Regions from separate parts of the Streptosporangium sp. NPDC049078 genome, predicted to be linked through region 1. Evidence: predicted binding sites of a transcription regulator. Region 1 holds the regulator's gene; each other region holds the start of a gene.
The links. Region 1 encodes HrcA, which represses chaperone genes, less so after heat shock. Its sites were predicted from a motif close to TTGGCACTCTCNNNNNGAGAGTGCCAA; they were not measured.

Region 2: a site for HrcA is predicted at 7,937-7,963, ahead of groL (chaperonin GroEL). Genes of this name have one in related genera too.
Region 3: a site for HrcA is predicted at 8,518-8,544, ahead of groES (co-chaperone GroES). Genes of this name have one in related genera too.

Annotation. Positions count from the first base shown of each region.
Region 1 is NZ_JBEZEL010000002.1:269,438-279,713, forward strand. It holds gene AB0B90_RS04185 (PhoH family protein) at 1-43, opposite strand, end outside; gene AB0B90_RS04190 (histidine triad nucleotide-binding protein) at 136-486, opposite strand; gene AB0B90_RS04195 (SigE family RNA polymerase sigma factor) at 771-1,250, shown strand; gene AB0B90_RS04200 (hypothetical protein) at 1,247-1,948, shown strand; gene AB0B90_RS04205 (16S rRNA (uracil(1498)-N(3))-methyltransferase) at 2,072-2,803, opposite strand; gene dnaJ (molecular chaperone DnaJ) at 2,966-4,108, opposite strand; gene hrcA (heat-inducible transcriptional repressor HrcA) at 4,123-5,136, opposite strand; gene AB0B90_RS04220 (hypothetical protein) at 5,319-6,107, shown strand; gene AB0B90_RS04225 (DUF3097 domain-containing protein) at 6,165-6,980, shown strand; gene AB0B90_RS04230 (DUF4870 domain-containing protein) at 7,005-7,652, shown strand; gene hemW (radical SAM family heme chaperone HemW) at 7,687-8,898, opposite strand; gene AB0B90_RS04240 (glycoside hydrolase family 18 protein) at 9,547-10,276, shown strand, end outside.
Region 2 is NZ_JBEZEL010000022.1:139,066-149,341, forward strand. It holds gene AB0B90_RS32720 (hypothetical protein) at 1-503, shown strand, start outside; gene AB0B90_RS32725 (DNA repair helicase XPB) at 601-2,247, shown strand; gene AB0B90_RS32730 (AAA family ATPase) at 2,721-4,745, shown strand; gene AB0B90_RS32735 (YncE family protein) at 4,695-5,762, opposite strand; gene groL (chaperonin GroEL) at 6,202-7,827, opposite strand; gene AB0B90_RS32745 (cold-shock protein) at 8,308-8,508, opposite strand; gene AB0B90_RS32750 (MoaD/ThiS family protein) at 8,867-9,142, opposite strand; gene thrC (threonine synthase) at 9,165-10,276, opposite strand, start outside.
Region 3 is NZ_JBEZEL010000001.1:452,204-462,479, reverse strand. It holds gene AB0B90_RS01890 (hypothetical protein) at 84-740, shown strand; gene AB0B90_RS01885 (class F sortase) at 747-1,307, shown strand; gene tsaB (tRNA (adenosine(37)-N6)-threonylcarbamoyltransferase complex dimerization subunit type 1 TsaB) at 1,339-2,022, shown strand; gene rimI (ribosomal protein S18-alanine N-acetyltransferase) at 2,040-2,471, shown strand; gene tsaD (tRNA (adenosine(37)-N6)-threonylcarbamoyltransferase complex transferase subunit TsaD) at 2,464-3,495, shown strand; gene AB0B90_RS01865 (alkene reductase) at 3,776-4,834, opposite strand; gene AB0B90_RS01860 (MarR family transcriptional regulator) at 4,945-5,547, shown strand; gene AB0B90_RS01855 (hypothetical protein) at 5,731-7,008, opposite strand; gene AB0B90_RS01850 (class I SAM-dependent methyltransferase) at 7,223-8,389, opposite strand; gene groES (co-chaperone GroES) at 8,634-8,945, shown strand; gene groL (chaperonin GroEL) at 9,036-10,276, shown strand, end outside.

The DNA.
Region 1 (10,276 bases):
GGGACCTCGGCGGCGTTCTGCTGGAATCGTTTGTCTCGGACATGAGCGGGCCTTACGGCCTGTTCGCCTCCAGATATAGGCGCGGAACTTCAACGCCATGCTATCCGCGATCGTCAAGATCACGCCTACCGGTTTTCAGCCGGGCGGCCACTGCAGGCCCCGCCCGCCGATCACGTGTCCGTGCACGTGGAAGACGGTCTGGCCGGCACCGGGCCCGGTGTTGAACACCAGCCGGTAGCCCGACTCGGCGACCCCCTCCAGCAGGGCGACCTCGTGCGCGGCCTTGATCACCTCGTCGGCCAGGCCGTGGTCGGCCGCGGCGAGGGCCGCCGCGTCCCGGTAATGGTCCTTGGGGATCACCAGCACGTGGGTCGGCGCCTGGGGATTGACATCGCGGAAGGCCAGCGCGCGATCGGTCTCGTAGACGATCTCCGCGGGAATCTCCTTGGCCACGATCCTGCAGAACAGGCAGTCGGCTTCGCTCACCATGACAGGCACCATACCGCTGAGGACGTTGTGAATCGGTGATGGTTCCCGTCCGCAAACAAAGATCCGCCCGGATATGGTGGGTGTGCAAAACTTCAACCACGACAGCCCTTTGCGCACAGCAATATATGGCCGCCTGGCGAGGACACGACTGGGTCATGCCCCCTAATGAACCGGAAGAGCGTAAACCCTCTGGGAAGGCCAAGCGTCCCACTGATGTGACCACCGAGACCCTCGTGGCCGACAGGTCGCTCGGGGCGGTGCCCGTCGGATGGGACGCCGACATGGCCGTTACCGCGCTCTACAGCGCGCACTATCGGTCACTTGTCCGTCTCGCCGTCTTGCTCGTCCGCGATATGGCAACCGCGGAGGAGGTCGTGCAGGACGCGTTCGTCGCCATCCATGGCGCCTGGCGCCGACTGCGCGACACCGACAAGGCACTGGCCTACCTGCGACAGTCGGTCGTCAACCGATCACGTTCGGTGCTTCGGCATCGAGCGGTCGTCGAGAAGTACGCGCCCAAGGGCATGCCCGACGCGCCGAGCGCCGAGAACGGCGCGATCGGCGAGTTCGAGCGTTCCGCCGTCATCGAAGCGCTGCGCGGGTTGCCCGCACGCCAGCGGGAGGCCCTGGTCCTGCGTTACTACGGAGACCTGTCCGAGGCGCAGATCGCCCACGCGATGGGCATCAGCAAAGGCGCGGTCAAGAGCCACACGGCTCGTGGCATGGCCGCCCTACGAACCTCACTGGAGCAACTGTCATGACCGACTCCCCGGATGAGTACGGCGAGCTGCTTCGCCGCGCGCTCAGCGCGGAGGCGAACTCGGTCGTCCCCTCCCCGGACGGGCTGGAGATAATCCGCGGCCGCATCGAGCGGCGCGGACTCCGCGGGCTGATGTGGTGGCGTGCCGGAGCCTCCGTCGCCGGTGCGGTCCTCGTCGCGGCGACCGTCGTCATGGTGGTTCCCCAGTTCCGCGAACAGGTGATCCCTCAAGTGAGCACCGAAGGGGTCAAGTACGCCGAGTCGACTCCTCCCGTCGACGGGTCCGCCACCTCGCGCCCCCCTGCGGCCTCCTCGCAGCCACCGTCCGCCCACGCCCCGCTTCCGACTCTCGACAGGTCGGGCGGCCCCGGCGCCACCATGCTCCCGCCGACGCCCACACCGTCCAGGAGCGCGGCGTCCAGCACCCGGCCGTCCAGGACCGACTCGGCGCCGACGCCCCGGGCTGCGCCGACGCCGACGCCGACCTGCCCCACTCCCCCCGACAGCCCTGAGGTCGAGCCCAGCGGGATCATCAGCAAGTGCGAGGAGATCGAGGCGACCCCGACGCCGTCGCGATCGAGGCCACCGGCCCCCTCGGAGAGCCCGTGCTCGCCCGACGAGTGCGCCCCCTCGAGCGACGTGTCGCCCCCCATGCCGACGGAGGCGAACACCCTGGCTCCGGCCCCCATCCAGAACTAGCGCGGTAACCGGTCACGGCGAGCCGTGACCGGTTTTTGTCTCACGGCTGCCGAGAACCTCACGGCGCGGATCCCCCGGGCCCCGTGGTCGCCGTGCGATCGGTGGCGCGCCGGCAGGGGCGTCCTACCAGCGGCCACTGCGCGTCTGGAGCACCGCCGCCGCGACGACGCCGGCCGTCGAGGTGCGCAGCACCGTCGGCCCGAGCAGCGCGGGCACCGCCTTGGCCTCGCGGAACGCGGCGATCTCCTCCCCCGACACCCCGCCCTCGGGTCCGACCACCACGACGATGTCGCCGCCCGCGGGGAGAGGCAGGCCGGACAGCGGGGAGGTGGCCTCCTCGTGCAGTACGACGCCCAACGCCGCCGCCGACAACAGGCCGGCCACCTTCGCGGTGGACGCGAGCTCCGTCACCTCCGGCAGGTGAAAGCGGCGCGACTGCTTGCCCGCCTCGCGCGCCGTGGAGCGCCAGCGGGCCAGCGCCTTGGCCGCCCGCTCGCCCTTCCACTGGGTGACGCACCTCGCCGCGGCCCAGGGGACGATCACGTCGACCCCCGCCTCGGTCATCATCTCCACGGCCAGCTCGCCCCGGTCGCCCTTGGGCAGGCCCTGGACCACGACCAGGCGCGGCGACGGCACGGGCACGTCGTGGCGGCGCAGCACCTCGACCCGGAGCGAGTCCCTGCCCGCCTCGGTCACCACACACTCGGCGACGGAGCCCGCCCCGTCGGTCAGGTCGAGCCGCTCACCCGCCCGCAGCCGCCGTACGGCCGCCGCGTGGCGCCCTTCGGGACCGCCGAAGACGAACTCCGGCCTGGCCAGGTCGGCCGGGTCCGCCAGGAAGACCGGGACGGTCATGGGCCGTCCGGGCGGACCGCCCCGAGGTGCCCCCGGCAACGCGACCGGGACGACGCCTCGGGACGGACCCGACGCCCCGGCCGGGAACCCGCACCGGGCAGGGTGCGGGCCGGACCGTGACGACGCGACCGGAAGCGGGGCGGAGCGGCCGTTGAGACCTGGTCAGCGGCCATTGAAAGCGTCCCGCAGGCGGGAGAAGAAGCTCTGCTGACCGGGGGCGAACTTACCGGGCGGGCGCTCCTCGCCGCGGAGCCTGGCGAGCTCCTTCAGGAGCGCCTCCTGCTCAGCGTCGAGGCGGGCGGGGGTCTCCACGTTCACATGGATCAGCAGGTCGCCTCGGCCCGTCTCGTTCAGCCGTTGCACGCCCCGCCCGTAGAGGGGGATCGTCTGCCCGGACTGCGTGCCGGGACGGATGTCGAGCTCCTCGGCGCCGTCGAGCGTCTCCATGGTCAGGATGGTGCCGAGCGCGGCCGCGGTCATCGGGATCTGCACGGTGCAGTGCAGGTCGTCGCCGCGCCTCTCGAAGATCTCGTGGGGACGCTCGACGATCTCCAGGAACAGGTCTCCGGGCGGACCCCCGCCCGGGCCGATCTCGCCTTCGCCGGCGAGCTGGATGTGGGTGCCGTCCTCGACACCGGCCGGGATGCGGACCTTGATGGTCCGGCGGGTGCGGACCCGGCCGTCACCCGAGCACTCCTGGCAGGGGTTGCGGATGATCGATCCGAAGCCGCCGCACTGGGGGCAGGGGCGGGAGGTCATGACCTGGCCGAGGAAGGACCGGGTGACCTGGGAGACCTCTCCCCGGCCGTGACACATGTCACAGGTGTCGGGGTGGGTGCCGGCCGCGGCCCCTGAGCCCGTGCAGACCTCACAGACCACGGCGGTGTCGACGACCAGCTCGCGGGTGGTGCCGAAGCCCGACTCGCGCAGGTCGAGCTCGACCCTGATGGTCGCGTTGCGCCCGCGGCGGGCACGGGAGCGGGGGCCTCGGCCACCGCCTCCACCGGCCGCGCCGAAGAAGGCGTCCATGATGTCGCTGAACGGGAAGCCAGCGCCGAAGCCCCCGGCGCCCGCACCGCCGCCCGCGGCGAACGGGTCGGCACCCATGTCGTACATCTGCCGCTTGCCGGAGTCGGACAGGACCTCGTAGGCCTGTGTGATCTCCTTGAAGCGCTCCTGAGTCTCAGGATCGGGGTTGACGTCGGGATGCAACTCGCGTGCCAGGCGGCGGTACGCCTTCTTGATCTCTTCCGCACTGGCGTCACGGCGCACCCCGAGGGTGCCGTAGTAGTCGCTCTTAGCCACTTTTCGTTGACCTCTTATGATGCAGCCAGAATCTGGCTGACGTAGCGTGCCACCGCGCGCACCGCGCCCATCGTGACCGGGTAGTCCATTCGCGTCGGGCCCAGCACACCGAGCCGGGCGAGTTGCTTGTCCCCGGAACCGTATCCAGCGGCGACGATGGATGTGCCCTGGAGTCCGGTGTAGGGGTTCTCCGAGCCGATCCGCACGGTCAGCGCGGAAAGGTCCGAGGTCTCACCGAGCAGTCGCATGAGCACGACCTGCTCTTCCAGGGCCTCCAGCACGTCGCGGAGCCCGACGGTGAAGTCGGCTCCCGCGAGGTTGGCGGCCCCGGCAAAAACGATCTTCTCATCATGCCTGTCCACCAGGGACTCGAGCAGTACGGACAGGATAGTCGCCGCGAGCGGTCGATCCTCCGCGGGCAACCGCTCCGGCAGATCGGCGACCCGGTCGGGAACGCTGGTGAGCCCGCATCCGTCGAGGGAGGCGTTGAGCATCGCACGCAGGTGTGCCACGCGCTGCTCGTCGACGACGTCGGGCACCTCGATCACGCGCTGCTCGACCCTGCCGGTGTTGGTGATCAGCACGAACATCAGCCGGCGCTCGCTCAGCGGCACCAGCTCGACGTGCCTGACCGTCGAGTGGGTCAGCGTCGGATACTGCACCACGGCGACCTGCCGGGTGAGCTGGGCCAGCAGCCGCACCGTCCGCATGACGACGTCGTCGATGTCCACGGCGCCCGCGAGGAAACTCTCGATCGCCTTGCGTTCCGCGCTCGACAGGGGCTTCACCTGCGAGAGCCTGTCGACGAAGAGCCGGTAGCCCTTGTCGGTGGGCACCCGGCCGGCGCTGGTGTGGGGTTGGGCGATGTAGCCCTGCTCCTCCAGCATCGCCATGTCGTTGCGGATCGTCGCCGGGGACACCCCCAGGTTGTGCCGGTCCGCGAGAGCCTTCGACCCCACCGGTTCGTTGGTGGACACGTAGTCCTCGACGATGGCGCGGAGCACGGCGAGCTTGCGGTCGTCGACCAACGTGGTCACCTCCCTGCCTGCGTTCAGAGGGAAACACGAGGCTTGGCACTCTGTGTTCCCGAGTGCCAAGTGTACGGCCCCCGCACGGAAGGCGCGATAAGCGAAAGCGGTGGATGATGACGGCAAGCCTTTGTCAAGTCAACTGCTATCGCGATCCAAGCGGTACCCACCACAATTTGCACATGTCCAACGATTTCGGTTCTTATCCGGGCGACGCCTCCCGCGGCCCCGGTCACGGCGGCCCTCAGCAGCCGTATGGTCAGCAGTACGGCCAGCAGCAGCCCGGCCAGCAATACGGCCAGCAGCCGTACGGCCAGCAGCCCCCCTCGTACGGTTACGCCCCTCCCGGTTACGGCGCCCCGCAGGGACCGCCCCCCAGCGGAAAGATCAAGCCTGGCATCGGGTGGATCGTCGGGGTCTGGTTGCTCGCCCTGGTCAGCATCGTCGTCGGCATCGGCGGCTTCGCCGGTGGCATCCTCGGCGCGGTCACCGACGCGGCCCCGACGCGGACGTTCGCCCCCGGCGAGACCGCGACGGTCGCGCTCGACCCGGCGGACAAGCCGGCGATCTACGTCGCCACCGGCGGGCCCACCAAGTTCGAGTGCACGCTCACCGGCGGTACGAGCACGCCCCGCCTGCAGAAGCCGGACATCCAGCAGACCGTCGCGGGATCCGACGGCGTCACCTGGGAGATGGGCCTTCGGGTCGGCGTGGACCAGGCGGGCGACTACCAGGTCCAGTGCTCCGCCGACCCCGCCGACGGCACGACCTTCGGCGTGGGCAGGGAGCTGTCCGCCGACTCGCTGGTGGGCGGGGTGGCCGCCCTGTTCTTGATCCCCGGTATCGGGATCCTGCTCGCCATCGTCGTGACGATCGTCGTGCTGGTGAAGCGCAGCGGCGCCCGCAAGCGCCAGGCCGCCGCCGCGTCGTCGATGGGGCAGTGGGGACAGCCGGGACCCTACGGCAGGTGACGCCGGTGTTTGCTAGCGTCCCACCTGATCCCCGGCGAGAGAGGGTGGCGGTCGGTGATGTACGAGCGTGACGTTCTGGCGGGAGACTGGCGGCGCCCGCGCAGGGGGACGATCCCCCAGGTGCCCGCGGAGCTCGACCTGGTCGTCGAGGACGCCGACGGCGGCTTCTGTGGCGCCGTGGTGGCCTGCGACAAGGAGGCCGTCACCCTGGAGGACCGCTTCGGGCGCCGGCGGGTCTTCCCGCTGGAGCCGGCCGCCTTCCTTCTGGAGGGCAGGGTCGTGACACTCGTACGACCCGCCGCCGCGTCGCGTGGCCCGAGGCGGAGCGCGTCGGGTTCCATCGCGGTCGAGGGCCTGAGGGCCCAGGTCGCGAAGGAGAGCCGGATCTACGTGGAGGGCGTGCACGACGCCGCGCTCGTGGAGAAGGTCTGGGGGCACGACCTGCGGGTCGAGGGCGTGGTCGTGGAGTATCTGGAGGGGGTCGACCACCTGCCCTCGATCGTCGAGGAGTTCGGCCCGGGGCCGGGGCGGCGGCTGGGTGTGCTCGTCGACCACCTCGTCCCCGGTTCCAAGGAGAGCCGGATCGCCGCGCGGATCTCCTCACCGCACGTACTGATCGTCGGGCACCCTTTCGTGGACGTCTGGCAGGCGGTCAGACCGCACGCGCTCAGGATCCCCTCCTGGCCGTCGGTGCCCCGCGGGGTGCCCTGGAAGGAGGGTGTCATCGCCGCGCTGGGCTGGAATGTGGAGCCTGCCGCCGCATGGCGCCGCATTCTCGGATCGGTCACGACATATGCCGATCTGGAGCCAGAGCTCCTCGGCCCCGTCGAGGAGCTGATCGACTTCGTGACGGTTCCGGACGAGGACGGATAGGCCGTCAACCCATCAGGAGGGGACATGAGCGAGAACCCCGAAGGCCCATCGGCCGACGACCCGACGCGGCGGGTCGGCAACCCTCCGCCGGACCACTCCTGGCCGGGGCAGAGCACCCCACCCCCGGACCAGGGATACGGGCCCGGCGGCCAGGGTCACCCCCCACCGGGCCAGGAATACGGATCCCACGGGCAACCGGACCAGCGGTACGGGGGCTACCCGCCCTACACCTCCCCGTACGCCTCCGACGGCTACCCGGGTGGTTACCAGCACGGATACCCCGAATACGGGGCGTACGGCCCCCCGCCGAGATACGGCCACCAGGCGCCCCCTGGAACGTACGGCCCGCGACCGGGCAGCGACGACACCACCATGGCGATGCTCGCCCACCTGCTGGGCCTGCTCACCTCCTTCGTCGGGCCGCTGGTGCTCTATCTGGCGAAGAAGGACGAGTCGCCCTACGCGCGCGACCAGGCCGCCGAGGCGCTCAACTTCCAGCTCACGGTGCTGATCGCCTACGCCGTCTGCTGGGTCCTGGCGTTCGTGTTCATCGGTTTCCTGCTGATGTTCTTCCTCTGGGTCGGATCGATCGTCATGGCGATCGTCGCCGCGCTGGCGGCCAACCGGGGAGAGACCTACCGCTATCCGATAAACATCCGCTTCGTCGACTGACCCGCCCGGCGGACCGGCCGGTGCCCCGGAGCTCTCAGGTGAGATCCCGGACCAGGGCGTCCGCCAGGAGACGACCGCGCAGGGTGAGCACCGCACGGCCCGCCTTGAACGGCTCCACCTCCAGCAGGCCGTCGGCGAGCGCGCGGGCGACCACGGGCGGGCGTTCCAGCTCGCCGAGCGGGAAACCCCGGGCGAGCCGCAGTTCCAGCATCAGCCGCTCCACCGCCCGGTCCTGAGGGTCCAGCACCTCGCGCGCGTGCGCGGGCGAGGTGCCCTCGGCCAGACGCCGGGCGTAGGCGGCGGGGTGCTTCACGTTCCACCAGCGAGTGCCGCCGACGTGGCTGTGCGCCCCGGGACCGACGCCCCACCAGTCGCCGCCGGTCCAGTAGAGCAGATTGTGCCGGCAGCGCCCGGCCTCCGAGGTCGCCCAGTTGGACACCTCGTACCACTCGAACCCCGCCTCGGCCAGCATGGCGTCGGCGATCAGGTAACGATCGGCGGCCACGTCGTCGTCGGGCATCGGGAGCTCGCCGCGCCTGATCCTGGCGGCCAGCTTCGTTCCGTCCTCGACGATCAGCGAGTACGCGGAGACGTGGTCCGGCCCCGCCTCGATCGCCGCGGCCAGCGACGCGCGCCAGTCGTCGTCGCTCTCCCCCGGCGTGCTGTAGATCAGGTCGAGGTTGACGTGGTCGAACCCCGCCTCCCTCGCCTCCCGTACCGCCCGCGCGGGGCGGCCGGGGGTGTGGCGGCGGTCCAGCACCTGGAGCACGTGCTCGCGGGCGCTCTGCATCCCGAAGCTCATCCGGTTGAACCCGCCCGCGCGCAGCTCCGCCAGGTAGGCGGGATCCACCGACTCGGGGTTGGCCTCGGTGCTCACCTCGGCGCCGGGGGCGAGCCCGAACTCCTCCTCGATCGCCTTCAGGATCCGTACCAGATCCCCGGCGGGGAGCAGGGTGGGGGTTCCTCCGCCGAAGAACACGGTCTCGACCGGGAGACGCGCGGCGCCGAGGTTGGCCCGCGCCCGCCGCACCTCCTCGACGGCGGTGTCCGCGTAGTCCTTCTGCGAGGCGCCGGGGCCGAGCTCGGACGCCGTGTAGGTGTTGAAGTCGCAGTAACCGCACCGGGTCACGCAGAAGGGGACGTGGACGTAGAAGCCGAAGGGCCGCTCGCCGAGTCCGGCGAGCGCGCTCTCCGGGAGCTCGCCGGAGGCGGGTACGGGATCCCCGTCGGGAAGTGTGGATGGCACGCCCCAAGTCTGCCGCTTTCCCCGCGATGCCCGGTACGCCGAAGATCCGATGCTCAGGGACACCGACCGGCTCGAAGCCAGGGCCGTCGGCTTCGAGCCTCGGCTCTCGCCTATCGACCGGAGTCGCCGCCGTCGGCGAGGACCGTGGCCGGCGGAGGCGGGGGCCAGACCTTGCGGTCCTGGCGAGGCGACCGGGCACGGCCCCTCGGGGCCGGGTCGTCCGGCGCGGGCGGCCGGGGGCGCTCGTCCGGTGGAAGATGCTGCTGCCAGTCGGCGGGATCCTGCCGCCACTCTTCGGGCGGGATCCTGCTCCCGCCCGGAGGGACGCCCCCGGAAGGCCGCACCGAAGGGGTCTGAGCCGACGGGGCCTGGAGCGGCGGGAACCCGGCCGGCGAGGACCGGCTCGCCGAGGGCAGGCCCCCCGTGGACGCCCCACACCCGGGACATCGCGACAGCCCGCGCACAGGGGTGCCACATCGGTTGCAGAACGCCTGCTGCTCCATGCCTTACCAAGGTAGTCGAAGCATCCTGCCGTCCACCGGTCAAAACGCCGATGGCCGTTGACGGCCAGATCGCGCAGGTCTACGATCCGGGAAAACTTAAAGGAAAGTTTCCTATAAGTTACTATTCCAAGCAGTGGAGAAGCCCGTGCAGAGACTCCTCCGTAAAGTGATCGCGACAGCCCTCGCCGCGGGTCTCGTGGCGGTGGCCGCGCCGGCCCCCGCCCAGGCTCAGGCATCTCAGGGACTCCAGGGACACGGTGACCGCTACAAGCGGGTCGCCTACTTCGTCCAGTGGGGCATCTACGGTCGCAACTACCACGTCAAGGACATGGACACCAGCGGCGCCGCGGCCAAGCTCACCCACATCAACTACGCCTTCGGCTTCGTCAACGCCGAGGGCTCCTGCTACTCCCCCGACCCGTGGGCCGACTGGCAGCGCCCGGTGCCCGCCGAGCAGAGCGTGGACGGCGTCGCCGACGTCGAAGGGCAGGCGCTGAACGGCAACCTGAACCAGCTGAAGAAGCTCAAGGCCAAGCACCCCGGGCTCAAGGCCCTGATCTCCCTCGGCGGCTGGACCGGCTCGAAGTACTTCTCCGACGCGGTGCTGACCCCCCAGGGCCGCGCCAAGCTGGCCTCCTCCTGCATCGACCTGTGGCTGAAGGGCAACCTGCCCGGTACCGCCCCCGGCACCGGGGCCGGCGTGTTCGACGGCATCGACCTCGACTGGGAGTGGCCCGGCTCCTCAGGGGAGGTCGGCAACATCATCCGCCCCGAGGACAAGCGGAACTTCACCCTGTTCGTCGCCGAGATCCGCCGCCAGATGAACCAGTTCGACCAGCGCACCGAGCTGACCGCCTTCCTGCCCGCCGCCGCCG
Region 2 (10,276 bases), on a different contig from region 1:
ACGGCTACGAGCAGACCCGGCAGGATCACCAGCCCGGCTACGCCCAGCCCGATTACGCCCAGCCGGATTACGGTCAGCCTGACTACGGTCAGCCCGGCTACAACCAGGTCCCGGCCTACGGCGAGCCCTCCGGTTACACCGACCCCGGATACGGCCAGGGCTACGGACAGGGTTACGGCGAGCAGCCCTACGGACAGGGTTACGGACAGGGCTACGGGGGTTACGGATCCCCGCCGCCTCGCAACGTCGAAGGTGTCAGGACGCACGGGATCGTCGCCCTGGTCATCAGTATCACCCTCGCGCTGAGCTGCTTCGTGAGCCCCGGCGGCATCGTCGGCACCATCCTGTCGGGCATCGCGCTGGGCAAGGTCGACGCCGACCCGCAGGGCGCGAGAAACCTGCTCAAGTGGACCTGGATCAGCGTCGGCGTCAACATCGCGCTGCTCGCCCTGGGCATGACCTTCTTCATCGTCGCCGGCGTCAACGGCGCCTTCGACTCCTGAGCGGGCCGGGGCCGTACACGACGAACCGGTGGGCGTTCACGGGTGCGACCATGAGCCGAACCGCCGTAGCCTGTGGTAACCGAGGGAGAAGGCCGCTGTGACTGACGGACCATTGATCGTCCAATCGGACAAGACCCTGCTCCTTGAAGTCGATCACGAGCGGGCCGGGGAGTGCCGCAAGGCGATCGCGCCGTTCGCGGAGCTGGAGCGCGCCCCCGAGCACGTGCACACCTACCGGATCACCCCCCTGGCGCTGTGGAACGCGCGGGCCGCCGGGCACGACGCCGAGCAGGTGATCGACGCGCTGATCGCGCACAGCCGTTACCCCGTGCCGCACGCGCTGCTGGTCGACGTCGCCGAGACGATGTCGCGCTACGGCAGGCTCCGCCTGGAAAAACACCCCGTCCACGGCCTCACCCTGACCAGCACCGACAAGGCCGTGCTGGAGGAGGTCCTGCGCGCCAAGAAGATCCAGCCGCTGCTGGGCGAGCGCCTGGGCGACGACGGCGTGGTGGTCCACCCGAGCGAGCGCGGCAACATCAAGCAGCACCTGCTCAAGCTGGGCTGGCCCGCCGAGGACCTGGCCGGATACGTCGACGGCGAGCACCACCCGATCGTGCTCACCGAGGAGGGCTGGGAGCTGCGCACCTACCAGCGGGAGGCCGCCGAGGCGTTCTGGCACGGCGGCTCCGGCGTGGTCGTGCTCCCCTGCGGGGCGGGCAAGACGATCGTGGGCGCGGCGGCGATGGCCCAGGCGAAGGCGACGACGCTGATCCTGGTGACCAACACGGTCTCCGCGCACCAGTGGAAGCAGGAGCTGCTCAGGCGGACCTCGCTGACCGAGGACGAGATCGGCGAGTACACCGGCACGAAGAAGGAGATCAGGCCCGTCACCATCGCCACGTACCAGGTGATGACGACCCGCAGGCAGGGCGTCTACCGGCACCTGGAGCTCTTCGACGCCCGTGACTGGGGTCTGGTCGTCTACGACGAGGTGCACCTGCTGCCCGCGCCGATCTTCCGGATGACCGCCGACCTGCAGGCGAGGCGGCGGGTGGGCCTGACCGCGACGCTCGTGCGCGAGGACGGCAGGGAGGGTGACGTGTTCTCCCTGATCGGCCCCAAGCGGTACGACGCGCCGTGGAAGGAGATGGAGAACCAGGGCTGGATCGCCCCGGCCGACTGTGTCGAGGTGCGGGTGACGCTCACCGACGAGGAGCGGCTGGCCTACGCGATGGCCGAGTCCGAGGAGCGCTACCGGTTCTGCGCGACCACGCCGTCCAAGACGCGGGTGACCGAGGCGCTGGTCCGGCGGCACCCGGACGACCAGGTCCTGGTCATCGGTCAGTACATCGACCAGCTCGACGAGCTCGGCGAGCACCTGAACGCACCGGTGATCAAGGGGGAGACGAAGGTCAAGGAGCGGGAGCGCCTCTTCCAGGCGTTCCGCGACAGGGAGATCCAGGTCCTCGTCGTCTCCAAGGTCGCCAACTTCTCCATCGACCTGCCGGAGGCGGCGGTGGCCATCCAGGTGTCGGGCACCTTCGGGTCCCGGCAGGAGGAGGCTCAGCGGCTGGGCCGGGTGCTGCGGCCGAAGGCGGGCGGGGGCGGGGCACGCTTCTACTCGGTGGTGAGCCGTGACACCGTGGACCAGGATTTCGCCGCCCATCGGCAGCGGTTCCTCGCCGAGCAGGGGTACGCGTATCAGATCATCGACGCGGACGACGTGCTCGCCGGAGATTGATCTCACACAGCGAACACGTCGTCGATTTGTGTCAGGTCCACGAAATCCCGCGGGCTTTCGACAAACAAACCACCCCCTCGCTAGGCCTCAGGGCCACTGGCGACATACCCCCATGATCTGCGGGACTCACCGGGTTCGCCTCGCTTTTTCGCCATTTCCATGGAGAATTACAGAGAGTGTCAGGGCGATTACGGAACGATCGGATCGCCGACGAAGAGAACGCTCTCTTCGATCATCAGACGCCCACCTCAGCGGCCGTTGGAACGGTAAAACGATTTTTGTCTCCGCGCGCCACCGGCACCGGAGCAGCGCCCGCCGTGTTTCGTCGCCGCGTGTCCCCGGCGCCCGCGCGGCATCCGCCGTATCCTCGTTCACCGTTAATCCTTTTGAGACTCCGCGGGGCCGTCGCTAAGCTGGTCGATTCGCTGCCCGATGACCACCACCTCCGTTTATCGAATGGGAGGCGCTTCAGCGTGCCCGCACATCAATTGGCCCCCGACATAACCGACGACTCCGCCCGGATCCTCGCCGCCGAACGCGAGCATCTGGCCGTCTCCAGAGCGGCGCTGCGCGCGATGCGCGAGCACGCCCGGTCCCTCTCCTCCGACGCCGCCGGAGACTGGGTCTCCCAGCAGATCCTGCAGGCGCTGCTCGACCAGCGCGTCGAGGCGCTCGCCGACCACTCCGGCACGCCCCTGTTCTTCGGCCGCCTCGACCGCGAGGCCGGAGACGACCTTCCCAGCACGGTCTACGTCGGGCGCAGGCACGTCCACGACGACAGCAGCCGTCCCCTGGTCATCGACTGGCGGGCACCGGTCTCGCGGGCCTTCTACCAGGCGAGCCCGTCCGACCCGATGCGCGTCGCCCTGCGCCGCAGGTTCGGCTACCGGGGCGGCGACCTGACCGCGTACGAGGACGAGCACCTCGACCAGGGCGGCGCCGCCCTCGCCCAGAGCAGGATCCTCACCGAGGAGATCGAGCGCCCCCGCTCGGGGCCGATGCGCGACATCGTCGCGACGATCCAGCCCGACCAGGACGAGATCGTCCGCTCGGACCTGGGGCGGACGGTGTGCGTCCAGGGTGCCCCCGGCACGGGGAAGACCGCGGTGGGCCTGCACAGGGCGGCCTACCTGCTCTTCACCCACCGCGAGCGGCTCGCCAGGTCGGGCGTGATGATCGTCGGTCCGAACCGGGCGTTCCTCTCCTACATCTCCTCCGTCCTGCCCGCCCTGGGCGAGGTCAAGGTCGACCAGACCACGGTCTCCGGGATCCTCGGCGACCACTCCGCCCCCGAGGACCCCGCGGTCGGCACCGTCAAGGGCGACGCGAGGATCGTCCCCGTGCTCCGACGCGCCCTGTGGGCGCACGTCGTCAAGCCCACCGAGGGCGTGCTGTTCACCAAGGGGATCAACCGCTACCGGGTGGCCGACCACGAGGTCCGCGAGATCGTCGCCTCGCTGCGCGGCACCGTCCGCTACGGCCCGGGGCGCGCCACGCTCGCCCAGCGCCTCGCCCACCTGGTGCTCGTCCGGATGGAGCAGCGCGGTGAGTCTCCCGACGACCGGGTGCAGGACGCGGTGGCCAGGTCCAAGCCGGTCAGGGCGCTCGTGGACGCGGTCTGGCCCAAGCTGACCCCGCAGCAGGTGCTCCACCGGCTGTTCAGCGACCCCGCCTTCCTCGCCGCCGCCGCCAAGGACGACCTCACGGCCTCCGAGCAGTCGCTGCTGCTGTGGGCGAAGCCTCCCAAGTCCTTCCGCTCGGCGAAGTGGTCGGCGTCCGACGGCGCGCTGATGGACGAGCTGGCCGACATGATCGAGCGGACCGTCCCGCTGGGCCACCTGGTCGTGGACGAGGCCCAGGACCTGTCGGCGATGCAGTTGCGCGCCCTCGGCCGGCGCTGCCGCACCGGCTCGGCCACCGTGCTGGGCGACCTCGCGCAGGGCACCACCCCCTGGTCGGCCCGCTCCTGGACCGAGGTCCTCACCCATCTCGGCTTCGAGGACGGTGCGGTCACCGAGCTCACCCTCGGCTTCCGTGTGCCCCGCGAGGTCCTCGACTACGCGGCCAGGCTGCTGCCCTCCGTCGCCCCTGACCTGGCCGCCCCCCGGTCACTGCGTCCCGGCGCGGGCTCCCTGTCGGTGCGGCCGACACCCGACCTCGCCGAGGCGCTGGCCCGTGCCGCCGAGGAGGCGCTCGCCCGCGAGGGGTCGATCGGCGTCATCGTCCCCGACGCCTCGGTGGGGGCCGCGTCCGAGGCCCTGTCCCACCTGGATCACCGGGTGCTGAGCCCCGACACGGTCGAGGACCACCGTCTCCTGGTCGTCCCGGCGTCCCTGGCCAAGGGCCTGGAGTACGACCACGTGATCGTGGCCGAGCCCGCCGAGATCGTCGAGGCGGAACCGCGAGGGCTGGCCCGGCTGTACGTCGTCCTGACCCGGGCCGTCACCTCACTCACCGTCCTGCACACCGGGGAGCTTCCCTCCCAGCTCGCCGGGTGACGTTGTCTGTCCGGTCGGCGCCAGACGGTACGAACTCCTGGGCCGGGGCACCCGGTTCGCTGCTCTGATCCCGAAAGGACTCTTGCCGACCGGGATGACACCGACGACCTTTCTGGTCCTGGTGCTGATCACCGACACGCTGTCCGCCTCCAGGTCGGTCACATAGAGCCAGGTGCCGTCCGGGGAGATCGTGATCCCGAAATGAGCCCCCTCGACAGAGATGGTGTCGATGACCTCGTTGGTCCTGGCGTCGATCACCGCCACGCCCTCCGGGATCAGCGTGGTCACGTAGACAAGGGCGCTGTCGGCGGAGACCACGATCCTGGAAGGAGCGCTACTGACGGGGATCGTGGCGACGACCTTGTTGGTCCTGGTGCTGATCACCGACACGGTGTCGGAGCCCTGGTTGGCCACGTAGACGTAGAGGCCATTGGGGGCGAACCTGATTCCGAACGGGTTCTTGCCGACCAGGACGGTGGCGATGACCCTGTTGGTCAGCGTGCTGATCACCGACACGGTGTCGGAGCCCTGGTTGGCCACGTAGACACGGCGGTAGGGAATGGCGGTGATCCTGAACGGGTTCTTGCCGACCGGGACGGTGGCGATGACCCTGTTGGTCAGCGTGTTGATCACCGACACGGTGTCCTTTCGCACATCGGTCACGTAGACACGGGTGCCGCCGTAGGAGACGTCGATCCCGATGGGGCTGCCGCTGACGGGGATTGTCGCGGTGACCTCCCTGGTCGTCGCGTCGATCACCGACACGGTATCCGACTGCGAGTTGGCCACGTAGACATGCGCGTTGTCGGGAGCGACCGCCACCCCGACGGGGTTGTCACCGACGGGGATGCTCGCGGTGACCTCGTTGGTCGTCGCGTCGATCACCGACACGGTGTCCGACTGCGAGTTGGCCACGTAGACGACGTTGTTCGGCGGCGTGTCCGCCGCGTCCGCGGTCGTCGGCGTCACCGGACCGACCATGACGACCAGCGCCACCATGATGGGAAGGGCACGCAACCTCCACCCACCCTCAGGTGTTTTCCAGTGGTGGTGATACATCGTCATCCTCCGCCGCGCCGTCAAGGAACCCGTTGTCGCAACAAACACCTCGTTCTACGACCACAGGGCGTCGCGTTCAGGAAACGACGCACCGGCTCGCACTATCGTTTCACCCGCCTTGGTCCATTCATTGCCTGGCGGCACCGAAGCCGGCCGGACGACGTGGAGGTGACCGCGTCCTTTCGGCCCCACCCGGCCTTGCGAGCCCCTTCTCGCCCATGACTCCGCACACCGGCCGCCGGATCGGGCTCCGTCTCTCCCCGCCCCTCCGGTGGCGCCCTCAGGACGGCCCTTTCAAGGAGGTACGACGACCGATGGCCGACATCACTCGGGAAAACACGCCAAAGAGGCGACCCCGAAATGTCGGGGTCGCCTCTTTGACTGAAAGCGGTTGGACTCAGAAGTCCATGTCGCCGCCGCCGGGCATGGCGGGAGCGGCCGCGGCCTTCTCGGGCTTCTCGGCGATGACGGCCTCGGTGGTGAGGAACAGCGCCGCGATGGACGCCGCGTTCTGCAGTGCGGAACGCGTCACCTTGGCCGGGTCGATGATGCCCGTCTCGAACAGGTTGACGTACTCGCCGGTGGCGGCGTTGAGGCCCTCACCCGCGGGAAGGTTGCGCACCTTCTCCACGACGACGCCGCCTTCAAGGCCGGCGTTCACCGCGATCTGCTTCAGCGGCTCCTCCAGAGCCTTCTTCACGATCGCGGCACCGGTGGCCTCGTCGCCGGAGAGCTCCAGCTTGTCGAACGCCTTCGCGCCGGCCTGCAGCAGCGCCACGCCACCGCCGGGGACGATGCCCTCCTCGACGGCCGCCTTCGCGTTGCGAACGGCGTCCTCGATGCGGTGCTTGCGCTCCTTGAGCTCGACCTCGGTCGCGGCGCCGGCCTTGATGACGGCCACGCCGCCGGCCAGCTTGGCCAGGCGCTCCTGGAGCTTCTCGCGGTCGTAGTCGGAGTCGGTGTTGTCGATCTCGGCGCGGATCTGGTTGACCCGACCGGCGATCTGCTCGGCGTCACCGGCGCCGTCGACGATGGTGGTCTCGTCCTTGGTGACGATGACCTGGCGGGCGCGGCCGAGCTGGTCCAGGGTGGTGGACTCCAGCTTGAGGCCGAGGTCCTCGCTGATGACCTGGGCACCGGTCAGGATGCCGATGTCGCCCAGCATCGCCTTGCGACGGTCACCGAAGCCGGGCGCCTTGACGGCGACCGAGCGGAACAGGCCACGGATCTTGTTCACGACCAGGGTGGCCAGGGCCTCGCCCTCGACGTCCTCGGCGATGATCAGCAGCGGCTTGCCGGCCTGCACGACCTTGTCGAGAACCGGGAGCAGGTCCTTGTTGGCGGACACCTTGGAGTTGACGACGAGGATGTACGGGTCGTCGAGGACGGCCTCCATACGCTCCGGGTCGGTGACGAAGTACATCGAGGTGAGGCCCTTGTCGAAGCGCATGCCCTCGGTGAGCTCAAGCTCGAGACCGAAGGTGTTGCTCTCCTCGACGGTGATGACGCCTTCCTTGCCGACCTTGTCCATCGCCTCGGCGATCATCTCGCCGATCTGCGGGTCGCCCGCGGAGATGGACGCCGTGGAGGCGATCTGCGCCTTCGTCTCCACGTCCTTGGCGAGCTTGGACAGCTCCTCGGAGACGCGCTCGACGGCGGCCTCGATGCCCTTCTTCAGGGACATCGGGTTCGCGCCGGCGGCGACGTTGCGAAGACCCTCGCGTACGAGAGCCTGGGCGAGCACGGTGGCGGTGGTGGTGCCGTCACCCGCGACGTCGTCGGTCTTCTTCGCGACCTCCTTGACGAGCTCGGCCCCGATCTTCTCCCACGGGTCTTCGAGCTCGATCTCCTTGGCGATGGAGACACCATCGTTGGTGATGGTGGGGGCGCCCCACTTCTTCTCCAGCACGACGTTACGGCCCTTGGGGCCGAGGGTCACCTTGACGGCGTCCGCGAGCTGGTTCATGCCGCGCTCGAGACCGCGCCGGGCGTCCTCGTTAAACGCGATCATCTTGGCTGCCATACGGCTAACCTCCCAGAGAAAGGGTGGCTTACACCGGACCGAGCCGACGCCCGCGACGGCATGTGGGCCCACGACTCCGTTCGGCGGGCCCCATCGCCTCGATCCAGGATTGGCACTCTCTATGCGTGAGTGCCAAGAATCTGTTTAGCACTCTACCCCGACGAGTGCAAGCCGCGCCTCGTTGACCTGGGCCGCGCGTGGGACGATCTTCAGCTTCTCGTCATGTCCGCGAAGATCCCGCGTCACGTCGGCGTACGCGATGCGTCGTCATCGGCGTCATCGGGGCCTTTGGGGGGCGCTGTCGGGCGCTGTCGGACACCGTCGTCATTGCCGTCGTTGCCGTCGTTGGCGCATGCCCGAACGACACGAACGCCCGGCTCGCCGGATGAGGGCGAGCCGGGCCTGGGCGGTGGGGGTTCAGCGGACCGCGAAACCTCGGGACCCGCCGACTCCTCCCTGCGAATTCATGAAACGGCTGCGTCAGACCGCCCGGACGGATTCCGCCTGGGGACCCTTCTGCCCCTGGGTGATCTCGAACTCGACCCGCTGCCCCTGCTCCAGGGCACGGTAGCCATCCATCATGATCGCGGAGTAATGGACGAACACATCCTTACCACCGTCTACCGCGATGAAGCCGTAGCCCTTGTCCGCGTTGAACCATTTGACGGTGCCCTGCGCCACTTGCGACTCCTCTTACTGGTCTTAAAGGACGACGCCCATTCCTCTCGCGAAGTCCCCAATCTCCGGGGCGGACTTCGCCACGTCGATCGTTCCGACCATACCTGTGGGAAGCGGTCGGGCAACAGAGTCAAGCACCAAACTACCTCTTTACGAGAGCTTTTATCACGAGGAGAAAGTTTCATCATCACTGCTGGTTAGTCAGGGGTTACATTATTCGTGTACGCGGCAAATATGAGCTTCTGTCATAAAACACGGCACCCGCCCGGCCGGAGCCGGGCGGGTGCCGTGGATTCGCGGGTGCCCCTGGGGATGACGCGGTGCGACGCGAGGCGGTCAGGGCCGCGTCAGGGCGGAGGAGTCAGCCTCCGGCCACCGCCGGGATGATGGAGATCTGAACACCGGAGGGCGTCGCCGTGTCGAGGTTGTCGGCGAAACGGACGTCCTCATCCCCCACGTAGACATTGACAAAACGTCGGATCTTTCCCGATTCATCGAGAATCCGGGCACCGATCCCCGGGAAGTCCGCGTCGAGCTTCTGAAGAACATCGCGCAGGGTCTCGCCTTCTCCGTTCACCTCGGCGGCACCATCGGTGTAAGTCCGGAGAATCGTCGGAATCCGCACAGAAACGCTCATAATTCAGTACCTTTCACGATTTCTAGGCGATAGCCGCACGGAATGCGTCAAGAGAGGGTCGAATCACTGCGGTCGGGCGCGCCTCCGCGGCCACCGCGTCCAGGGTCTTGAGACCGTCGCCGGTGTTGAGGACCACGGTCTCGGCGTCGGGGTCGAGCGTGCCCGAGGCGACCAGCTTGCGCAGCACCCCGACGACGACGCCTCCCGCCGTCTCGGCGAAGATGCCCTCGGTTCTCGCCAGCAGTCGGATCGAGTCGACGATCTCGGCGTCGGTGACGTCCTCGACCGCGCCGCCGGTGCGGCGGGCGATGTCCAGGACGTACGGTCCGTCGGCCGGGTTACCGATCGCGAGCGACTTGGCGATCGTGTCCGGCTTGACCGGCCGGATCACGTCGTGGCCCGCCTTGTAGGCGGAGGAGACCGGGGAGCACCCCTCGGCCTGGGCGGCGAAGATCTTGTACGGGCTGTCCTCGACCAGGCCGAGCGCGATCAGCTCCTTGAAGCCCTTGTCGATCTTCGTGAGCTGCGAGCCGGAGGCGACCGGAATGACGATCTGGTCGGGAAGGCGCCAGCCGAGCTGCTCGGCGATCTCGTAGGCGAGCGTCTTGGAACCCTCCGCGTAGTACGGGCGGAGGTTGACGTTGACGAAGCCCCACTGGTCGCCCAGCTCGTCGCCGATGAGCTCGGAGCAGAAGCGGTTCACGTCGTCGTAGGTGCCCTCGATGCCGATGAGCCTGCCGCCGTACACGGAGGCCATCACGATCTTGGCCTGCTCCAGGTCGGAGGGGATGAACACGCAGGCGTCCAGCCCGGCCCGCGCGGCGGCGGCGGTCACGGCACCGGCGAGGTTGCCGGTGGAGGAGCAGGAGAGGGTGTGGAAGCCGAAGTTGCGTGCCGCCTCGACGGCGATGGCCACCACGCGGTCCTTGAAGGAGTGGGTGGGGTTGCCTGAGTCGTCCTTCACGTGCAGCGAGCGGATGCCCAGCTCGCGGGCGAGGTTGCCGGCGTTGACGAGCTTGGTCCAGCCGGGCGCCATGTTGGGCTTGGCGGCCACGTCCTCGGGGACGGGCAGCAGCGAGCGGTAGCGCCAGATGTTGGTCGGCCCCTCGGCGATCCGCTCCCGGGTCACCCGCC
Region 3 (10,276 bases), on a different contig from region 1:
GGTTTGCCCATGTTTAATGGGGAACAGGTGGGAAATCGTGCCGGGCGAGGGTCGTCGGCCGGAGGGCGAAGTGGAGTTCGACGGTGCCAAGCGTCAAGCGTGTCGCGGTTGTGGGAGCCATCCTCCTTTTCGGACTGGTCGGGTGCTCTGCGGGTGCCGAAACGGCCGACCCGTCGGGCACACCCACCACGGCCCCACCTGATTCCGGCATCAGCCGGCAGGACATCGAGGTCCAACTCCAGCCGGCCCGCGCCAAGGCCGGGCAGAAGGTATGGATCCTGGCCAACTGCCCGATCCCGCAGGGCGGCCCCGAGCATCGCGGTACCGCGTCCTCCAAGATCTTCCGAACCCCGGTGACCCTCGACCCGATCCTCGCGACGCCCACGCCCGACCCCGCCTCGACCGCGACCCCGGCGCCGCGTCCGTGGGTCCGTGGCCAGGCCACCGTCGCCGAGGGCACCGAACCCGGGATCCACGAGGTCAACGCGAGGTGCGAGGGGACCAACGACACCGGCAAGGCCAACCTCAGGATCGTGGCCGACACCGAGCCGAGCTCCACCCCCACCTCCAAGCCGACCAGGACGATCATCAGCACCGAGGCGCCGGAGACGGGTGGCGGCGGCACCGCCGCCGGAGGCCCGAACGACTCGGGCGCCCCGATCGGCACGACCGGCGTCCTGCTCGCCCTCGCCCTGGCCGGCGGCATCGGCATCGCGGTCGTGCGTCGCCGCCGTTCGTAGTCCTCCATGGCCGATTCAACCCGCTGGTCCAGGATCGTCCTGGCCGGGGTCATCACCGGCGTCGTCCTGGTCGCGTTCGGCAACCGGGGCGGCGAGGTCGAGAAGGAGAAGGCGCCCGCCCGCGCGTCGGTCTCGCCCAGCCGCATCGACATCCCCTCGTTGGGGATCAAGGCGCCGCTGATGAAGCTCGGCGTGACCGACGGCCGGGTCGACCTGCCGCCGTACGAGAAGCCGAACGTCGCGGGCTGGGTGAAGGACAGCGCGGTCCCCGGTGACGAGGGGTCCGCGGTGATCCTCGGGCACGTGGACACCAAGACCGCGCCCGCGGTCTTCTACAAGCTCAAGGAGATGCGGGAGGGGCAGGTGATCAAGGTCGTACGCAGCGACGGCAAGGTCGCCCAGTACCGGGTGGACACGGTCGAGCAGATCAGCAAGAACCGGTTCCCGGCCGACAAGGTCTATCTGGAGGACGGCCTGCGACTGATCACCTGCGGCGGGTCCTTCGACTGGGACAACCACGAGTATCGCGACAACCTCATCGTCTACGCCACCCTGGTCAAGACCTGAGCCCTCGCGGGACGGGCTAGGCTAAGTGTTCGTGCTGGTCCTGGCCTTTGACACCGCGACCCCCGCCGTCACCGCAGCTCTGCACGACGGTGCGAGGGTCCTCGCCGAGTCGACGACGATCGACGCGCGCCGCCACGGTGAGCTGCTCGTCCCCACGATCGAGACGGTCCTGAGCGAGGCCGGGGCCTCGCTCCGCGACGTCACCGCCATCGTCGCGGGCTCGGGACCCGGCCCCTACACCGGCCTGCGGGTCGGCCTGGTGACCGCCCAGGCCCTCGCGACGTCGCTGGGCGTCCCGGCGTACGGCGTGTGCACCCTCGACGCGCTCGCGTACGGCAGCGGACCGGACGAGCCGTTCCTGGTGGCCACCGACGCCCGGCGCAAGGAGGTGTTCTGGGGCCACTACCGGGACCCGCGCACCCGGCTGTCGGGCCCCGCGGTGGACCGGCCCCAGGACCTGCCGGGGGAGCTCCCGCTGGTCGGCGCGGGCGCGCGGATGTACGCCGAGATCGTCGGCGCCTCCCGGATCCTGGACGTGCCGGAGTATCCCGGCGCGGGCGCGATGGCGGCGCTCGCCGCCGGGCGACTCGGCGAGCCGGGCGTCCGCGAGGCCGCGGAGAGCGGCACCCACCCCGTGCTCGGCCCGCCCAGGCCGATCTACCTGCGCCGGCCCGACGCCAAGGTGCCTTCGGCGCCCAAGAAGGTCTCCACGTGACGGCCGTCCTGCGCCGGATGACCGCGGACGACCTGCCCGCGGTGATGGAGGTCGAGCGGAAGACCTTCCCCGCCGACGCCTGGAGCGAGGGCATGCTCCGGGGGGAGCTCGACGACCAGCCGAGGACCAGGCACTACGTGGTGGCCCTGGTCGACGGCGTGATCGTCGGCTACGCGGGCCTCGCCGCGGCGGGGGACCAGGCCGACGTGCAGACCATCGCCGTCCTGGCCGAGTGGCGCGGGAACGGCGTCGGCGGCGCGATGCTGACCGATCTTCTGGCCGAGGCCGCCCGCAGGGGCGCCGTGTCGGTCTTCCTGGAGGTGCGCGCCGACAACCTGGGCGCGCAGGCCGTCTACGACAGGTTCGGGTTCGAGCGGATCGGCCTGCGCCGCCGCTACTACGAGGACGGCACTGACGCGATCATGATGAGGAAGGATCTCCATGCGTGACGAACCGGTGGTCCTGGGCATCGAGACCTCCTGCGACGAGACGGGAATCGGCCTCGTCAGGGGGCACACGATGCTGGCCAACGCCATCGCCTCCAGCGTCGAGCAGCACGCCCGCTTCGGCGGGGTGGTGCCCGAGGTCGCCTCCCGGGCGCACCTGGAGGCGATGACCCCGACCGTGGAGCGGGCACTGGAGCGGGCGGGCCTGCGGCTCGCCGACGTCGACGCGATCGCGGTCACCGCCGGGCCCGGCCTGTCCGGCGCGCTGCTCGTCGGCGTCGCCGCGGCCAAGGCGTACTCGCTGGGCCTGGGCGTGCCGCTGTACGGCGTCAACCACCTCGCCGCCCACGTCGCGGTGGACCAGCTGGAGCACGGGGCGCTGCCCAAGCCCTGCATCGCGATGCTGGTCTCCGGCGGGCACTCGTCGCTGCTGCTGGTGCCCGACGTCGCCAGGGACGTCATCTCGCTGGGTTCCACGGTGGACGACGCCGCGGGCGAGGCGTTCGACAAGGTGGCGAGAGTGCTCGGCCTGCCGTTCCCCGGCGGGCCGCACATCGACAGGGTGGCCCGTGACGGCTCCGGCGCGGCGATCGCGTTCCCGCGCGGCAAGTACGACGACGGGACGCTCGACTTCTCCTTCTCCGGCCTGAAGACCGCGGTGGCCCGATGGGTGGAGGCGAGGGAGAAGGCGGGGGAGCCGGTTCACGTGCCCGACGTGGCGGCGTCGTTCCAGGAGGCCGTCGTCGACGTGCTGACCCGCAAGGCGTTGCAGGCGTGCGCCAAGTACGACGTTCACGACCTGCTGATCGGTGGCGGGGTGGCGGCCAACTCCCGGCTGAGGGCGATGGCCCAGGAGCGTTGTGACGCGGCCGGTGTCCGGTTGCGGGTCCCCAGCCCCGGGCTGTGCACGGACAACGGCGCCATGGTGGCGGCCCTGGGCTCGGACCTGGTCGCGGCCGGCATCACGCCGTCGCGGCTGGACATCCCGGCCGACTCCTCGATGCCCATCACCACCGTCCACGTCTGACGGGCCCGTCCTCGTCAGGGGATGACGCCCGGCCGAGGGCGTCCGCGCGCTCCGTCGAACCCCCGCCGAGGGCGTTCGCGCGCCCGCCGACCCCGCCGGGGGTGTTCGTGCGTTGGACCCCCGCCGGCGTGTCCGTGTGCGCCCGTCGGCCGTCGCGCCCCCGTTGGGCGGCGGCCGCACGGAGCTCTCCCCTTTGCCGCGGGTTCTTCCTCCGGGGGCCGCCCCGAGGGTTTCTCCTTCGAGGGCTTCCTCCTCCCGGAGGTACTTCACCACGGGTGCCTTAGACGGAGTGCAGGGTGAGTACCGGGTAGTCGGTGTAGCCGCGGTGGTCGCCGCCGAAGGCCGAGCTGAAGTCGGCCTGGTTGAGCTCGGCGCCGAGGCGGAGGCGGAGCGGCAGGTCGGGGTTGGCCAGGAACGACTGGCCCAGCGAGACCAGGTCGGCGCCACGCTCCAGCCACCGCGTGACCCTTTCGACCGGGGCGTCGATCGAGGGGTCGTTGACGATGAGGGCGTTCGGCCACAGCGTCTGGATCTCCTGGTTGAGTTCCTCGGAGGAACTCGCCACCAGGTGGAGGTAGCCGAGGTCGAGCGCGGCGAGCTCGGAGACGAGCGCCGGGTAGATCTCGTGCATGTCGTCCTCGACCAGGTCTCCCGCGCCGTTGCCCGGCGAGAGGCGGATGCCGACCCTGGAGGCGCCGATCCGGTCCACGACCGCCCGCGTGGTCTCCACGGCGAAGCGGATCCTGTTCTCCGGCGAGCCGCCGAAGTGGTCGTCGCGCAGGTTGGCGTTCTGCGACAGGAACTGCTGGATGAGGTAGCCGTTGGCGCCGTGCAACTCGACCCCGTCGAAGCCCGCCTCCACGGCGCGTGCGGCGGCGTCGGCGAAGTCCTGGACGGTGGACTCGACCTGGGCGGTCGTCAGTTCGAGCGGGGTCTGGTAGTCCTGCAGGCCGGTGGGCGTGAAGATCTGCCCCGCCGGTCGTACGGCGGACGGCCCGAAGGGAAGCGCGCCGGTGTTGTCGGGGTGGCCGATCCGGCCGGCGTGCATGATCTGGGCGAAGATCCTGCCGCCCGCCGCGTGGACGGCGTCGGTGACCTCACGCCATCCGGCCACCTGTTCGTCGGTGTGCAACCCCGGGGTGTTCATGTAGCCCTTGCCGGCCTGGCTGGGTTGGACCCCCTCGGTGATGATCAGGCCCGCCGAGGCCCGCTGGGCGTAGTACAGGGCGGTGAGCGACGAGGGGATTCCGTCGACGTAGGCCCGAGAGCGTGTCATGGGCGCCATCACCAGGCGGTTGGGCAGCTGGAGGCCGGCGAGCGTGAACGGTGAGAACGGCATGGTGAACTCCTTTTGTTGGCTGGCCAACTTGGCTAGCCAATAAGTAGTTCTACAACTTGGTCGGCCAACATGCAAGCGGGTAGTCTCGGGGAGAGCGGAAGGATCCGACCATGGCGGAGTTGTCGATCGACGAAGAGCGCGACGTGACCGAAGAGCGCGGCACGACACCCGAGGCCCTCTCCGGAGGAGGTGACGAGGCCGGGGCGTGTCCCTCGTCCGCCGGCGAGTGCGGCGACTACGACAACGACCTCAACTGCCTGATGGCCTACGCCACTCGCGGCCACCGCGTGCTGCTCGCCGACCTCCTCGGCGAGATCGACCTCTACCCGGGCCAGGAGCGTGTGATGGGCGCGCTGTGGGACAACGGCCCCCAGTCGCAGAACGCCCTGGCGAGAATCGTCGGCGTCGACGTGTCCACCATGACCAAGACCCTGCAGCGCCTGGAGCGCAGCGGTTTCGTCAGCCGCAGGCCCGACCCCGCCAACCGGCGGATCAGCATCGTCGACATCACGCCCAAGGGGCACGCGCTCCGCCCGGAGGTGGACCGGGTCCTCGCCGAGGTGCACCGGCGGATGACCAACGGACTGACGGCCGAGCAGACCGACGAGCTGTCGTCCCTGCTCTCGGTGGTCAGGAACAACCTGTGCCGCGAGGCGAAGGTCGTCGAAGGCGCGGGGAGGCGCCCGGCGGCCGATGCCACCCGCTCCGGCTGACGGCGTCCGTGCTTCTCGCGCGGTTCGCCCTCTCCCCGCGAGGCCCGGGTCTCCCCACACGGTGAGGGCCGGGCGGGATCTTCCGCGAGGGGCGAGCGGGACCGGGGAGGCCGGGCGGGATCTTCCGCGAAGGCCGAGCTGGACCGGGGAGGGCCCGGAGCGGCCCTCGGCGGAGAACCGAGGTCAGTCCTTGTCGCCCCTGGTGGGACGGAGCAACGCCTCGGCCAGGGCGAGCATGGTCTCCTCCAGGGCGCTCAGACGACGGGTGAGGTCGGCGTGCGCGGGCTCGACGGTCTCGCTCAGGGCCTCGGAGAGCTCGTCGCGGTCGGGCAGGGCGCGGAGCGTCTCGGCGAGAGGGGAGAGCGCCGCCTCCGCCCTGATGACGCGTTCGTCCAGGGAGTCGAAGCGCTCGCGCTGCTCGGCGGTCTGAACGCCGATGAGCGCGCCGACGCCGAGCACGGCCGGCAGGTCCTCCAGGCGCTCGTCCAGGCTCTCCAGGCGCTCCGCGGACTTCTCCGCGCGCCCGTCCAGCGTGGACAGCCGGGAGTCGATGACGTCCATCCGGCAGGTGAGGCGCCCCTCGATGTCGTCGAGGCGCTCGTCGAGGGTGTCGAAGCGGCCACCGGCCGTCATGCGATGGCCGTCCAGCCTGTCGATGCGGCTCTCGACGGCGGCGGTGCACTCGTCGATCCTCGGCGCGACCAGGTCGACCCTGGCGCCCACCTGCTCGACCCTTCCGCTCACCAGGTCGACCTTGCCGTTCACCTGCTCGACGGCGGCGAGCATCCGGTCCGTGGCCGTGCCGACGGCCTGCTGGACGCTCGCCACCAGGTCGAGCATCCCCGCCTCGACGCGCCCGGTGCGCTGGGAGAGGTCGGCCACGGCCCGGTCGAGGCGGCTGAACCGGTGCGCCGCGACGCCCATGTCGGCCTGGAGCCTGCCCAGGTGCTCGGCCAGTTGCCCCACCTGCTCGTCGAGGCCCTGGGTGCCGTCGGAGATCGCCCGTAGGCGGGTGAGCGCCTCGTCCATGCTCTCGCCCACGGAACCGAGGTCGGTCCACAGGCTCGGCAGCTCGCCCAGGGGGACGACCCGGTCGCGGACGGTGTCGACGCGGCGGCCGAGGGAGTCGACCCGCTCGCCGACGGCGTCGACGTGGTCGCGTATCGCCTCGACGTGCTGGGCCAGGCCCTCGGCCCAGGAGGGCGGGCGGGCGGCGATGTCGTCCAGCCGGCCGTGGACGGACTCCAGCGTGCCGTTCAGCCCGCCGATCTCGCGCTCCCTGACCTCGCGAAGCACCCACTCCATGCCCTCCAGGCGCCGCCGGATCTCGTCGAGCACGGCCCCCTGGGTGCGCTGCTCGTAGACGTGGTCCTGTGCCGCGCGGGCGAGGAGCTCCCGCATCCGGTCGGAGATGGCGGCCTGGCCGCCCGCCTGGAGCAGGGTGTGGTCGGAGTGATCCACCGAGAGCTCCTTCGCTCGCCGACGCTCAGCCGCGCGGTTGGGTTTGATGGGATTTGCTGATGAACGAGAGGGAAACGCAGGCGAGAGAGAACTCCCGCCCGGCAACCTTAGCCCCTGGATCAGGGTTTTCTGGCAGCGAGAATAAAAGAAAGGAATTGCCGGTTGGCTGGAAGAATTGACTATTTTGGCTGGTCAGATGGTGATGATCCGCCGGTCAGTCGGGGGTGCACACGAAGGCGAACGGTCGGTCACCGATTCGGGTGAGAATGACCACCGCGGATTCCCCGCCGGAAAGTCGGAGGTCTTTCCTGAGACGGTCGACGTCCACCGCTGAGCCACGCTTCTTGATCGTCACATTGCCGGCGCCGCGCTCGCGGAGCGCCGCCCGCAGCCGCTTGAGCGAGAACGGCAGCGTCTCGTGGACCTCGTACCGCGACGCCCACGGCGTCGGCGTCGCGGTGTCACCGGTGATGTAGGCGATCTGCGGGTCGAGCAGGTGCCCGCCGACCGACGCGGCGATCTCCGCGACCAGGTGGGCGCGGATCGCCGCGCCGTCCGGCTCGTAGATGTAGCGTCCCGCGGGGCCGGTGGCGGGATCGCCGAGGGCGGGGTCGGGGGTCATCGTGGCCCCCGACGGCAGGATCGTGGCCCTGCGCGCCGTCTCGCCCGCCAGCGCACCGCACCAGATCACGGCCTCCTTGACGTCGCCCTTGTACGAGACCCACTCGGCCTCCGCGCCCTCGGGGACGAACTCGTACGGGATCCCGGGGGCGACCTTCAGGCAGGCGGCCCCGGCTCGGGCCACCATCTCCAGCACGGCGGGCCAGGGCGGTGAGTATCCCATCGGGTCGAAGGTCCGGCCCCGCGCGCCGCGGCGCGCGGGGTCGGCGAACAGGACGTCGAAGGCGGCCGGGTCCAGGGTGGAGGCGTCGGCGGCGCGGACCGAGACCCGGTCGCCGAAGCCCAGGGCGTCGGCGTTGGCCTGGGCGATCGCGGCGGTGAGCGGGTCGGCGTCGACGGCCTCGACGGAGCACCCGGCCCTGGCCAGGGCGAGGAGGTCGCCGCCGATGCCGCAGCAGACGTCGGCGACCCGCGAGCCCGCGGGGAGGCGCCGCGCCCTGTGGTCGGCGACCTCGCGGCGGGTGGCCTGCTCCAGGCCGGTCCGGGTGAAGTACATGAGATCGGCGTCGGCGCCGAACTTCTCCCTCGCGCGCAGCCTGAGCGTCGCCTGGGTGAGCGCCGCGGAGGTCAGGTCCGCGTCGTAGATCTTCCTTAACCTCGTCACCGCGGTCACCGGGTCGTCGGCGGCGGTCTCGGCCGCGGCGCCCAGGGCCTCCTGGCCGCGCTGGGTGAGGAGCTCCCGGAATGCGTCGAGATTCACATCGGCCGACGCTACCGCCTCGGCCGCAGGGCTTCGCCGTAGGGCTTCCACCTGGTTTGACGTTCGCGTGAAGCGGAGAAGGGGTGCTTCGTGTTGACTGTCAAGGCCACCTTGCATACTGTTCCGTATTGGCACTCTCCCGGTGAGAGTGCCAAATACATGCGACGAGGCAGGTCTGACACCCGCGACGGCAGACCGCTGGTCGCCTCTTCTAGATCATTCATATCTGAAGGGGAGGTCCGACGTGACGACCGCCACCAAGGTTCCCGTTAAGCCGCTCGGCGACCGCATTGTGGTCCAGCCGCTTGAGGCCGAGCAGACCACCGCTTCCGGTCTGGTCATCCCGGACACCGCCAAGGAGAAGCCGCAGGAGGGCAAGGTCCTCGCGGTGGGTCCCGGCAACTGGGACGACGAGGGCGAGAAGCGGATTCCGCTCGACGTCAAGGAGGGCGACGTGGTCCTCTACAGCAAGTACGGCGGCACCGAGGTGAAGTACAACGGCGAGGAGTATCTCGTGCTCTCCGCCCGTGACGTGCTCGCCATCATCGAGAAGTAGTTCTCGCTTCACAAAGATGACGTATCGAGCCCCGGGTCGCGTCAGCGCCCGGGGCTTTGATGCGCCGACGTACTTATAGAGAGGATTGTCATGCCGAAGACCCTGTCGTTCGAGGAGGACGCGCGCCGAGCTCTCGAGCGCGGCGTGAACGCTCTCGCGGACGCGGTCAAGGTGACGCTGGGCCCGCGCGGCCGCAACGTCGTCATCGACAAGAAGTTCGGTGCGCCCACCATCACCAACGACGGTGTCACCATCGCCCGCGAGGTCGAGCTGGAGACGCCGTACGAGAACCTGGGCGCCCAGCTGGCCAAGGAAGTGGCGACCAAGACCAACGACGTCGCCGGTGACGGCACCACCACCGCGACGGTCCTGGCCCAGGCCATGGTCCGCGAGGGTCTGCGCAACGTGGCCGCCGGAGCGCAGCCGCTCTCCCTCAAGCGCGGCATCGACATCGCGGCCAGGACCGTGAGCGACCGGCTGATCGAGTCGGCCCGCCCGGTCGAGGACAAGAAGGAGATCGCGAATGTGGCGACGATCTCCGCGCAGGACGCCAAGATCGGTGAGCTGATCGCCGAGGCGTTCGACAAGGTGGGCAAGGACGGTGTCATCACCGTCGAAGAGTCCAACAGCATGGGCCTGGAGCTCGAGTTCACCGAGGGTCTCCAGTTCGACAAGGGTTACCTGTCGCCCTACATGGTGACCGACCAGGAGCGCATGGAGGCGATCCTGGAGGACCCCTACATCCTGATCACCCAGGGCAAGATCGCCTCTGTCGCCGACTTCCTGCCGCTGCTCGAGAAGATCGCGCAGACGAAGAAGGCCCTGCTGGTCATCGCCGAGGACGTCGAGGGCGAGGCCCTCGCGGTCCTCGTCACGAACAAGATCCGTGGCACCTTCACCTCCGTCGCCGTCAAGGCGCCGGGCTTCGGTGACCGCCGCAAGGCCATGCTGCAGGACATCGCCATCCTCACCGGTGGCCAGGTCGTGAGCGAGGAGATCGGCCTCAAGCTGGAGCACGTCGGCCTGGAGGTGCTGGGCACCGCCCGGCGCGTCGTCATCACCAAGGACTCCACCACCGTCGTCGACGGTGCCGGTGAGGCCGCGGCGATCGCCGACCGCGTCAAGGAGATCAAGCTCGCCATCGAGCAGTCCGACTCCGACTGGGACCGCGAGAAGCTCCAGGAGCGTCTCGCCAAGCTCTCCGGCGGTGTCTGCGTGCTCAAGGTCGGCGCGGCCACCGAGGTGGAGCTGAAGGAGAAGAAGCACCGCCTGGAGGACGCCATCTCGGCGACGCGTGCGGCGATCGAGGAGGGCATCGTCTCCGGCGGTGG